Regions from separate parts of the Enterobacter sp. I4 genome, predicted to be linked through region 1. Evidence: predicted binding sites of a transcription regulator. Region 1 holds the regulator's gene; the other holds the start of a gene.
What was found. The regulator PurR, encoded in region 1, represses purine synthesis genes. The targets are predictions, from matches to a motif close to CANGCAAACGTTTGCNTG.
Positions count from the first base shown of each region.

Region 2: MOQ06_RS13055 (nucleoside-specific channel-forming protein Tsx) is a predicted target of PurR. The motif match lies at 2,125-2,142, and genes of this name have one in related genera.

Region 1 is NZ_JALBUO010000001.1:2,500,916-2,505,645, forward strand. It holds gene MOQ06_RS11845 (MFS transporter) at 1-351, opposite strand, end outside; gene MOQ06_RS11850 (YnhF family membrane protein) at 512-601, opposite strand; gene purR (HTH-type transcriptional repressor PurR) at 899-1,924, shown strand; gene punR (DNA-binding transcriptional activator PunR) at 1,942-2,853, opposite strand; gene punC (purine nucleoside transporter PunC) at 2,967-4,166, shown strand; gene cfa (cyclopropane fatty acyl phospholipid synthase) at 4,466-4,730, shown strand, end outside.
Region 2 is NZ_JALBUO010000002.1:147,684-152,413, forward strand. It holds gene ribD (bifunctional diaminohydroxyphosphoribosylaminopyrimidine deaminase/5-amino-6-(5-phosphoribosylamino)uracil reductase RibD) at 1-865, opposite strand, end outside; gene nrdR (transcriptional regulator NrdR) at 870-1,319, opposite strand; gene MOQ06_RS13050 (DUF3251 domain-containing protein) at 1,472-2,011, shown strand; gene MOQ06_RS13055 (nucleoside-specific channel-forming protein Tsx) at 2,281-3,165, shown strand; gene MOQ06_RS13060 (YafY family protein) at 3,266-3,946, opposite strand; gene MOQ06_RS13065 (VOC family protein) at 3,961-4,326, opposite strand; gene secF (protein translocase subunit SecF) at 4,469-4,730, opposite strand, start outside.

The DNA of each region.
Region 1 (4,730 bases):
CACAACCGATCCCAGCCCGAAGAACGCGCCGTGGTTAAGGCTGGTCAAAATGCGTGAGAGCATCAGGGTGGTGTAATCCGGTGAAATCGCGGAAAGCACGTTCCCCAGGGTGAAAATCGCCATCAGGAAAATCAGCGCATTGCGGCGCGCGCGGTGCGAAAGCAGCAGCGTCATCAGCGGCGCCCCTACCATCACGCCAACCGCGTAGGCGCTGATTAACATACCGGCCGCAGGGATTGAGACGTCCACGCCCCGGGCTATAACAGGCAATAACCCCATTGGGGAAAACTCAGTGGTGCCAATCCCAAAAGCGCCAATCGCCAGGGCCAGCAGTGGAAAATTGATTTTCATGAATGAACTCCGGAAACCGTGCCATAACGCGACACAGAATTAAGAAGTCAAAAGCATGACATCAATCACAAAAAATGAGAAGTTAACATTTTGGCAAAAGATTTTTGCCGGAGGGGTAACAATCGCACAAAGCGAGGGAGAAAGCTCTCCCCCGTCTGAATCAGTGCAGCGCAGCGGTTAAACCACCCGCAACGATAAGAGCAAGAACAACAATGGTGGTAAACAGCGAAAACTTAAGATCGGTACTCATCAATTTTTCTCCTTTTATTCACCCTACGAAAAGTGAGCCTGCTCATTTTTACACAGTTCAGGTCAAAAATCTTCCAGGATTTAAGCGGATATCCACTTTACCTCTTCCCCTTTTCATCAAGATAGGACAAAATTCCACGCTAAATTTATTAGCGTACCGGCCATTGACCCCCTCCTGACGTCCTGTGTCGTTTTCCCGGCGTGTCGCAACTCAAGATTGCGTAATAAGGGTGAGAGAAGGCAAACGTTTACCTTCAAGTTTTTCAGGAGCTTAGGATATGGTCTGGAGTGACATTTAATGGCAACAATTAAAGACGTAGCAAAACGCGCAAACGTTTCCACTACAACCGTATCACATGTTATTAACAAAACGCGTTTCGTCGCAGAAGAGACGCGTAATGCCGTGTGGGCAGCGATCAAAGAACTGCACTACTCGCCGAGTGCCGTTGCGCGCAGCCTGAAGGTTAATCACACGAAATCGATTGGCCTGCTGGCTACCAGCAGTGAAGCGGCCTACTTTGCTGAAATCATCGAAGCCGTTGAGAAAAACTGCTTCCAGAAAGGCTACACCCTGATTCTGGGCAACGCGTGGAACAACATTGAGAAACAGCGCGCTTACCTGTCGATGATGGCGCAAAAGCGCGTGGACGGCCTGCTGGTGATGTGTTCTGAATACCCTGAGTCGGTCCTTTCCATGCTGGAAGAGTATCGCCACATTCCAATGGTGGTGATGGACTGGGGCGAAGCGCGCGCCGATTTCACCGATTCGGTGATTGATAACGCCTTCGAAGGCGGTTACATGGCGGGTCGTTACCTGGTGGAACGCGGTCACCGCGAAATTGGCGTGATCCCGGGCCCGCTGGAGCGCAACACCGGCGCTGGCCGCCTGGCCGGTTTTATGAAGGCGATGGAAGAAGCGATGATCGTCGTGCCGGAAAACTGGATCGTGCAGGGCGACTTCGAGCCGGAGTCCGGCTACCGCGCCATGCAGCAGATCGTTTCCCAGCAGCATCGCCCTACCGCGGTGTTCTGCGGCGGCGACATCATGGCGATGGGCGCGCTCTGTGCGGCGGACGAGCTGGGCCTGCGCGTGCCGCAGGACATTTCGGTGATCGGCTATGATAACGTGCGCAACGCCCGCTTCTTCACCCCGGCGCTGACCACCATTCACCAGCCGAAAGACTCTCTGGGTGAAACGGCCTTCAATATGCTGATGGACAGGATCGTCAACAAGCGTGAACAGTCCCAGTCCATTGAAGTCCACCCGCGCCTGATTGAACGCCGCTCCGTTGCGGACGGCCCGTTCCGCGACTACCGTCGTTAATCATTTCTCGGGGCCAGCTACGCTGGTCCCCGTAACCACTCCCGGTTCAGCGTTTCGCTGTCTCCCAGATAATCCAGCAGCCAGGCCATCGCGGGCGATACGTCATTTTGCTGCCAGGTCAGACAGCAGGCTGCGTCCGGGAAGGGATTTTCCAGCGTCAGGGCCACCCACTCCCCCGTGTCGATGCGCGGACGCGCAACGTGTACCGGCACCATCCCAACGCACAGCCCCGCGCTCAGGCAGGTGGCTGACGACTCCCAGTCCGGCGCGACTACCCGGCGCTGATTGTCCAGCAGCCAGGTAATGCGCTTGGGCAGCGAACGGGAGGTATCCTCCAGCACCAGCGACGGCCAGTTGCGTAACGTGTCGTCACTCAGCGGCCCCTCCATCGCCGCCAGCGGGTGATCGCGCGCCACGACGCAAGTCCAGCTCAGCATGCCCATGTCGCGAAACGCATAGCGCCCGCCAACCGGGATGGCCTGCGTGGCGCCTATCGCCATCTCTGCCCGGCCGTCCGCCAGCGCATCCCAGACCCCGTTGAACACTTCCTGCGAAACGCGCAGCTCAACGTCGGAAAAATGGCGATAAAAATCGACGATCATCTGCCGGGTACGCTCCGGCTTAACGATGTTATCCACCGCAATGGAAAGGTGTCCGCGCCAGCCGTTAGCGATCTGCTGGCACTGCTCGCGGGTGATCTGCATTTTTTTGATAACAGACCGCCCTTCTTTCAAAAACCACGCCCCGGCGGGCGTCAGTTCAACGTCGCGATGGCGCCGCTCGAACAGCGGGACCGCGAGCCACTCTTCCAGCTGCCGCACCGTATAGCTGATTGCCGAGGGAACGCGGTGCAGCTCCTGCGCGGCACCGGTAAAGCTGCCGTTACGGGCCACGGCATCGACCACTTCAAGGGAATAATCTGACCACATTTTCTGCCTGCAAAATTTTTGAATGCACTCGCCAAATATTAGCGTTTCACAAGCCGCTTTGCACTCCCTACACTCTGCGGCAACGTACACCTGCCTCCTCAGGAGAATAAATAGTGCAACCCAGGAAAGGATTTTTAGTCTGGCTCGGCGGCTTAAGCGTGCTGGGCTTTCTGGCGACCGACATGTATCTGCCCGCGTTCGCCGCGATGCAGGAAGATTTGCAAACCCCTGCCGCCGCCATCAGCGCCAGCCTGAGCCTGTTCCTCGCAGGCTTCGCTTTTGCGCAGCTGCTATGGGGACCGCTGTCGGATCGTTTTGGCCGTAAGCCCGTTCTGTTGCTGGGGCTGGCGATATTTGCCGTTGGCTGTCTGGGCATGCTGTGGGTTCGCGATGCCGCCTGGCTACTGGCGCTGCGCTTCATTCAGGCAGTCGGGGTCTGCGCCGCAGCGGTCACGTGGCAGGCGCTGGTTACCGACTATTATCCGGCCTCGCGCACTAACCGTATTTTCGCCACCATTATGCCGCTGGTTGGCCTGTCGCCGGCGCTCGCCCCGCTGCTGGGCAGCTGGATCCTGGCACACTTCGACTGGCAGGCCATTTTCGCCACGCTGTTCGCCATCACGCTGGTGCTGATGCTGCCCGCGTTTGCGCTTAAGCCTGCGCATAAAAAAGAGGCGCATCCGGACGCGAAGCCGGTCACCTTCACCTCCTTACTGCGGGCTAAGGCCTATCGCGGCAACGTGCTGATTTACGCCGCCTGCTCCGCCAGCTTCTTCGCATGGCTGACCGGTTCGCCGTTTATTCTGCATGACATGGGCTACAGCCCGGCGGCTATCGGCCTGAGCTACGTTCCGCAGACCATCGCCTTCCTGGTGGGCGGCTACGGCTGTCGCGCCGCGCTGCAAAAATGGGAAGGCCAGCAGATGCTTCCCTGGCTGCTGGTGCTCTACGCGTTAAGCGTGATCGCGACCTGGGCCGTTGGCTTTATTCCGGGCGCCGGGCTTGCTGAAATTTTGATTCCGTTCTGCGTCATGGCGATCGCAAACGGTGCCATCTACCCTATCGTTGTGGCTCAGGCGCTGCGCCCGTTCCCGCAGGCGACGGGCCGCGCTGCCGCGCTGCAAAATACCCTGCAGCTGGGTCTGTGCTTCCTGGCAAGCCTGGTGGTCTCCGCGCTGATTGCAACACCGCTGCTCACGACCACCAGCGTCATGCTGGCCACCGTTGCGCTGGCAGGTCTGGGCTATCGCATGCAGTCATCAGCGCATCGTGAGCAGAATCAAGACGCGCACAGAGAAACGTCGCACGCCTGATTGCACAGGAAATTATGTTAAAAACCAGTGATTAGGTTGCTAACAATTTTCTGTTGAATCACCAAATTTAGAGGCCTATACTAAATTTGGTTCGATTAAATACGATAAATATTAAGTGTTAACGGGAGCCGGAGCGCTCCCGTTTTACCATGGACGGCTTTTCGGCAAGGGAAATCTCCCTTCCTCTGTTCTACGTCGGATATTAGCCTCGCGGGCATTTACCGTGAGATTTCTCACAAACCAAAAAAAGCGTCTACGCTGTTTTAAGGTTCTGATCACAGCAAGGTGATGGAGAAGCTATGAGTTCATCGTGTATAGAAGAAGTCAGCGTTCCGGACGATAACTGGTCCCGGATCGTCAGTGAACTGTTGGGACGTGCGGGCATTACGATTAATGGCTCATCCCCCTCCGATCCCCAGGTTAAACATCCCGATTTTTTTAAACGCGTTTTGCAGGAGGGATCGTTAGGGCTGGGCGAAAGCTATATGGACGGCTGGTGGGAGTGTGAACGGCTGGATATGTTCTTCTCCAGCGTATTACGCGCCGGTCTTGAAAATCAGCTCC
Region 2 (4,730 bases), on a different contig from region 1:
CAAGCAGCATCATCAGCACCACCAAATCGAGATGCCCGTTGTGCTCCGGCACCATTATGCTGCGCACGCCTTCCGGCCACGCGCGCGTATCATCTTTAGTGCGCGCAATCCAGGTTTCACCCGGCTGCTGCACGATGCGGTGCTCCGGCGTCACGCGGTTCTGGCTATCGATGATAATGCGCAGCGGCTGGCGCAGGTTCTCCTGCGGATAAAGCGCCTGAGTATCGGAGTTCAGCTCGTCCCAGCGCACGGTCATGGCCGGATCGTCAGCCAGCACCGTTTCACTGCTGGTGAGAATAGCATGGCTTTGCGCGCGCAGACGTTGCACATCGCGCCTTGCCTGTGGCGATGTGATCCACTGGCTTTCACCGTTCGCCATCGCCGTACGGCCGTCCAGCGACGCGCCAAGCTTCAGCTGGATAAACGGGAAGCCGGTGCGCATACGCTTCAGGAAGCCTTTGTTGATCGCTTCCGCATCCTGCATCATCAGGCCGTGACTGACGTCGATCCCTTCCTGCTGCAGGCGATACAGGCCGCGCCCCGCCACCTGCGGGTTAGGATCCTGCATGGCGGCAACCACGCGCGAGACGCCAGCCGCAATCAGCGCTTCGCAGCACGGCGGCGTGCGCCCGTGGTGGCTGCACGGCTCAAGCGTAACGTAGGCCGTTGCGCCACGCGCTTTTTCTCCCGCCATGCGCAGGGCATGAACTTCGGCATGCGGCTCGCCCGCGCGGTAGTGAAAACCTTCCCCTACGATCTCGCCATTGTTCACAATAACGCACCCAACATTCGGGTTAGGGTGAGTGGTAAACCGACCGCGCTGCGCCAGCTTCATGGCTCGCGCCATGTACATCTCGTCCTGCATGGTCTTAATCCTGTAAGCGGGCGATCTCTTCGCCAAACTCTTTGATATCTTCAAAGCTACGGTAAACCGAGGCGAAGCGGATATAGGCGACTTTATCGAGCTTTTTCAGCTGCTCCATCACCAGATTACCGATCATTTTGCTCGGCACTTCGCGCTCGCCCAGCCCCCGCAGATAAGATTTAATATGGTTTAGCGCCATTTCGACGTCATCGGAGCTAACAGGCCGCTTCTCCAGCGCCTTGAGCATTCCGCTGCGCAATTTCTCTTCGTTGAACGGCTCGCGCACATCGTTACTTTTTACCACACGTGGCATCACCAGCTCTGCCACCTCGAAGGTGGTAAAACGCTCGTTGCACACCAGACACTGCCGACGACGGCGCACGGAAGACCCTTCGCCTACAAGACGTGAGTCGATGACTTTGGTATCCACAGCGGAGCAAAATGGGCAATGCATACGATGTCCCTGTTATCTGGTTAACTGATTTCTATTTTACCCTGAACTGGCCCGACAACAAAGGAAGAGCTTTTTGAGACAAAGGATCTATGCCTGAGCGCACTATCCTGTCTACCATTGCAACAATCTGTGATTTCAAGGAATTAAACGCAATGACAAGACGTTACCTGAAAATAGTGCTGCTGGGGAGCCTCTTCACGCTAAGCGCCTGCGCACAGCAAAGTGAAGTCCGCGAGATGAAACAGAGCGTGAATACGCTGAACGTAGCGATGGACAAGCTCAACAAGGAAACGGTGAAGATAACCCAGCAGAACGCGCTCAACGCGAAATCCAGCAACGGCGTTTATTTATTGCCAGGCGCAAATACGCCGGCCCGACTCAACAGCCAGATTGGCATGCTTAAAATGTCTCTGGTGAACGTTGCAGCCAACGCGGATGGTACGCGCGCAACACTGCGTATCCAGGGGGAGTCCAACGATCCGCTCCCGGCCTTTAGCGGCACCGTCGAGTGGGGGCAGATCCAGGGCACCACCGAAGATTACCAGGAAGTGAACGTGAAGAACCAGCTCTTCACCGCCCCGGCAAGCACCCTGGCGCCTAGCGACGTCGATATCCCCGTTCAGCTGAGCGGCCTCACTCCGGAACAGTTAGGCTTTATCCGCATTCACGATATTCAGCCCGCCGCGCAATAACCTCAGATCCGCAGCGGAGTGCAATGTCACTCCGCTAACATTTACACTCCGCAAAGATTGGCAACATAAATGATTGCCGCTACAATCCCGCCCGTCTAAAGTACGCAAACGTGAACGCAATCGATTACGTATGTGAGAGATATGTGAAACAACACATATTTTTGTGAGCAGGGATTCCTATAATAGGCTCCGCAGAAACACGAAATATTTAGAAACGCAATTCGCGCATTTTTCACTCCCGGAAGGGAATTTCAATCAGTGGCATGATTATGAAAAAAACATTACTCGCAGCCGGTGCAGTTCTGGCACTCTCCTCCTCTTTCGCCGCTAACGCAGCGGAGAATAACAAGCCAGAATACGTATCCGACTGGTGGCATCAGAGCGTTAACGTTGTAGGCAGCTATCACACCCGTTTCGGACCGCAGATCCGTAACGATACCTACCTGGAGTACGAAGCCTTCGCCAAGAAAGACTGGTTTGATTTCTATGGCTACATGGATGCGCCGGTATTCTTCGGTGGTAACACCGACGCGAAAGGTATCTGGAACCACGGTTCTCCGCTGTTCATGGAGATCGAACCGCGCTTCTCCATCGACAAACTGACCGGTACCAGCCTGGCGTTTGGTCCGTTCAAAGAGTGGTATTTCGCGAACAACTATATCTACGATATGGGCCGCAATAAGTCCGGTCGCCAGAGCACCTGGTATATGGGTCTGGGCACCGACGTTGATACCGGCCTGCCAATGAGCCTGTCCCTGAACGTGTATGCAAAATACCAGTGGCAGAACTACGGCGCAGCGAACGAAAACGAGTGGGATGGCTACCGTTTCAAGGTGAAATATTTCGTGCCAATCACCCAGCTGTGGGGCGGCAACCTGAGCTACATTGGCTTCACCAACTTTGACTGGGGCTCAGACCTGGGCGACAACGATTTCCGTGACCTGAACGGTAAGAAAGCGCGTACCAACGACTCCATCGCCTCCAGCCACATCCTGGCGCTGAACTACGATCACTGGCACTACTCTGTTGTTGCGCGTTACTGGCACAACGGTGGTCAGTGGAACGACGATGCGAGCCTGAACTTCGGCAACGGCGACTTCAGCGTTCGTTCTACCGGCTGGGGTGGTTACCTGGTCGTGGGTTACAACTTCTAACCCGTGCAGTATTGCGCCCTCGCCTCTTCCACGGGAGAGGGCGCAAGCACAAAAAACGGCAACATCGTTGCCGTTTTGCTTTTACCTCGCCACCCGGCTTTTACTGCTTAACCTTGCGCAAAAAATCCGCCAGCGACCTGTCCGCGCTTTCGCTAAACCGTCTTTCCGTCTGCGCAATATTAAGGCATCTGTCGAGACGGAAGCAGCGATAGTCATTGCGCCGCTCGCACCACGCGGCCAGCAGCCAGTGCTCGCCCCAAAAGAACAGCCCCAGCGGCTGAACCTCACGCCGGCTTAACTGCCCGGCCTCATCACGATAGTGCAGCGCCAGCACGCGCTGAGCGGAGATGGCCTGGTGAATCAGGTCGAAGCCGCTACGCGAGTGCTGCTGTAGCGCAATTTCCGGGGCATAAATCCGCGTCTGTTCGGCCCTGCGGCGACACTCCTCCGGCAGGATCGCCAGCACTTTTTCCTGCGCCGACTCAAGCTCTCGCGACAGTAACTCCCCGCCCCAGGTCTTGAGCAGACGGATCGCCACCATTAGCGCCTCGGACTCCTTGTTGGTCAGCATTAGCGGCGGCAAATCAAAGCCCGACATCAGGCGATATCCGCTTCCCGCCTCGCCTTCTACCGGTACGCCAGACAGCGACAGGTCGCGGATATCGCGGTAAATCGTGCGTCCAGATACGCCCAGCCTTTCTGCCAGATGCGCCGCCGTTGTCAGTCTCCTGCCCCGCAGGATTTGCACAATCTGAAATAAACGGTCAGCGCGTCGGGTCATCGTGTTTGTTGCTCTCAGGCCGGTTGATGAAGGCCGACGCGATTGCCTTCGCTGTCGGTAAACAGGGCGATAGTGCCAATACCGTCTGGCAATTCCAGCGGGCCAAACACGCACTCGCCGCCCGCGGAAGCGATACGATCGAGCGTGGCCGCCAGGCTGTCAGTGTGCAGATAAATAATAGCGCCCTGAGAGGACGGCGTAATACCATCAAATTTTGCCAGCGCGCCGCCGGTGGCGGGATCCTCATGCGGGAAAATCGCCAGTTCCGCCACGTCCATCTTTTCGCGACGCAGCGCAACCTGCATCACCGGCTCGTAGAATTTGATGGCGCGGTCCATGTCGACGACGGGAATTTCAAACCAGTTAATCACACTTTTCATACTTCCTCCTGCCTGCTGTTAGGGTTCAGAGGGAGTCTACGCCAGGGCTCCTGACAGCATACTGTCAGGAGTATTTATCCGGTTAAGGTAAAAAAAATCCCGGCCAACAGGCCGGGATTTCGATACCGCATAAGACGTTGCCTTACGGCAGAATTGACGGCTGATCCGCCCCTTCTTTCTCGACCTTCTGCTGGATCAGATGCTCGCGCTTCATGCCCAGCTTCAGCGCCAGCGCGGACGCCACGTAGATAGATGAGGCCGTACCGATAGAAACACCGATCAGCATGGTCAGCGAGAAGCCTTCCAGCACCGGGCCACCGAACAGGAACAGCATCAGGATCACCATCAACGTGGTGCCGGAGGTGATCAACGTACGGTGCAGCGTCTGGGTCAACGACACGTTA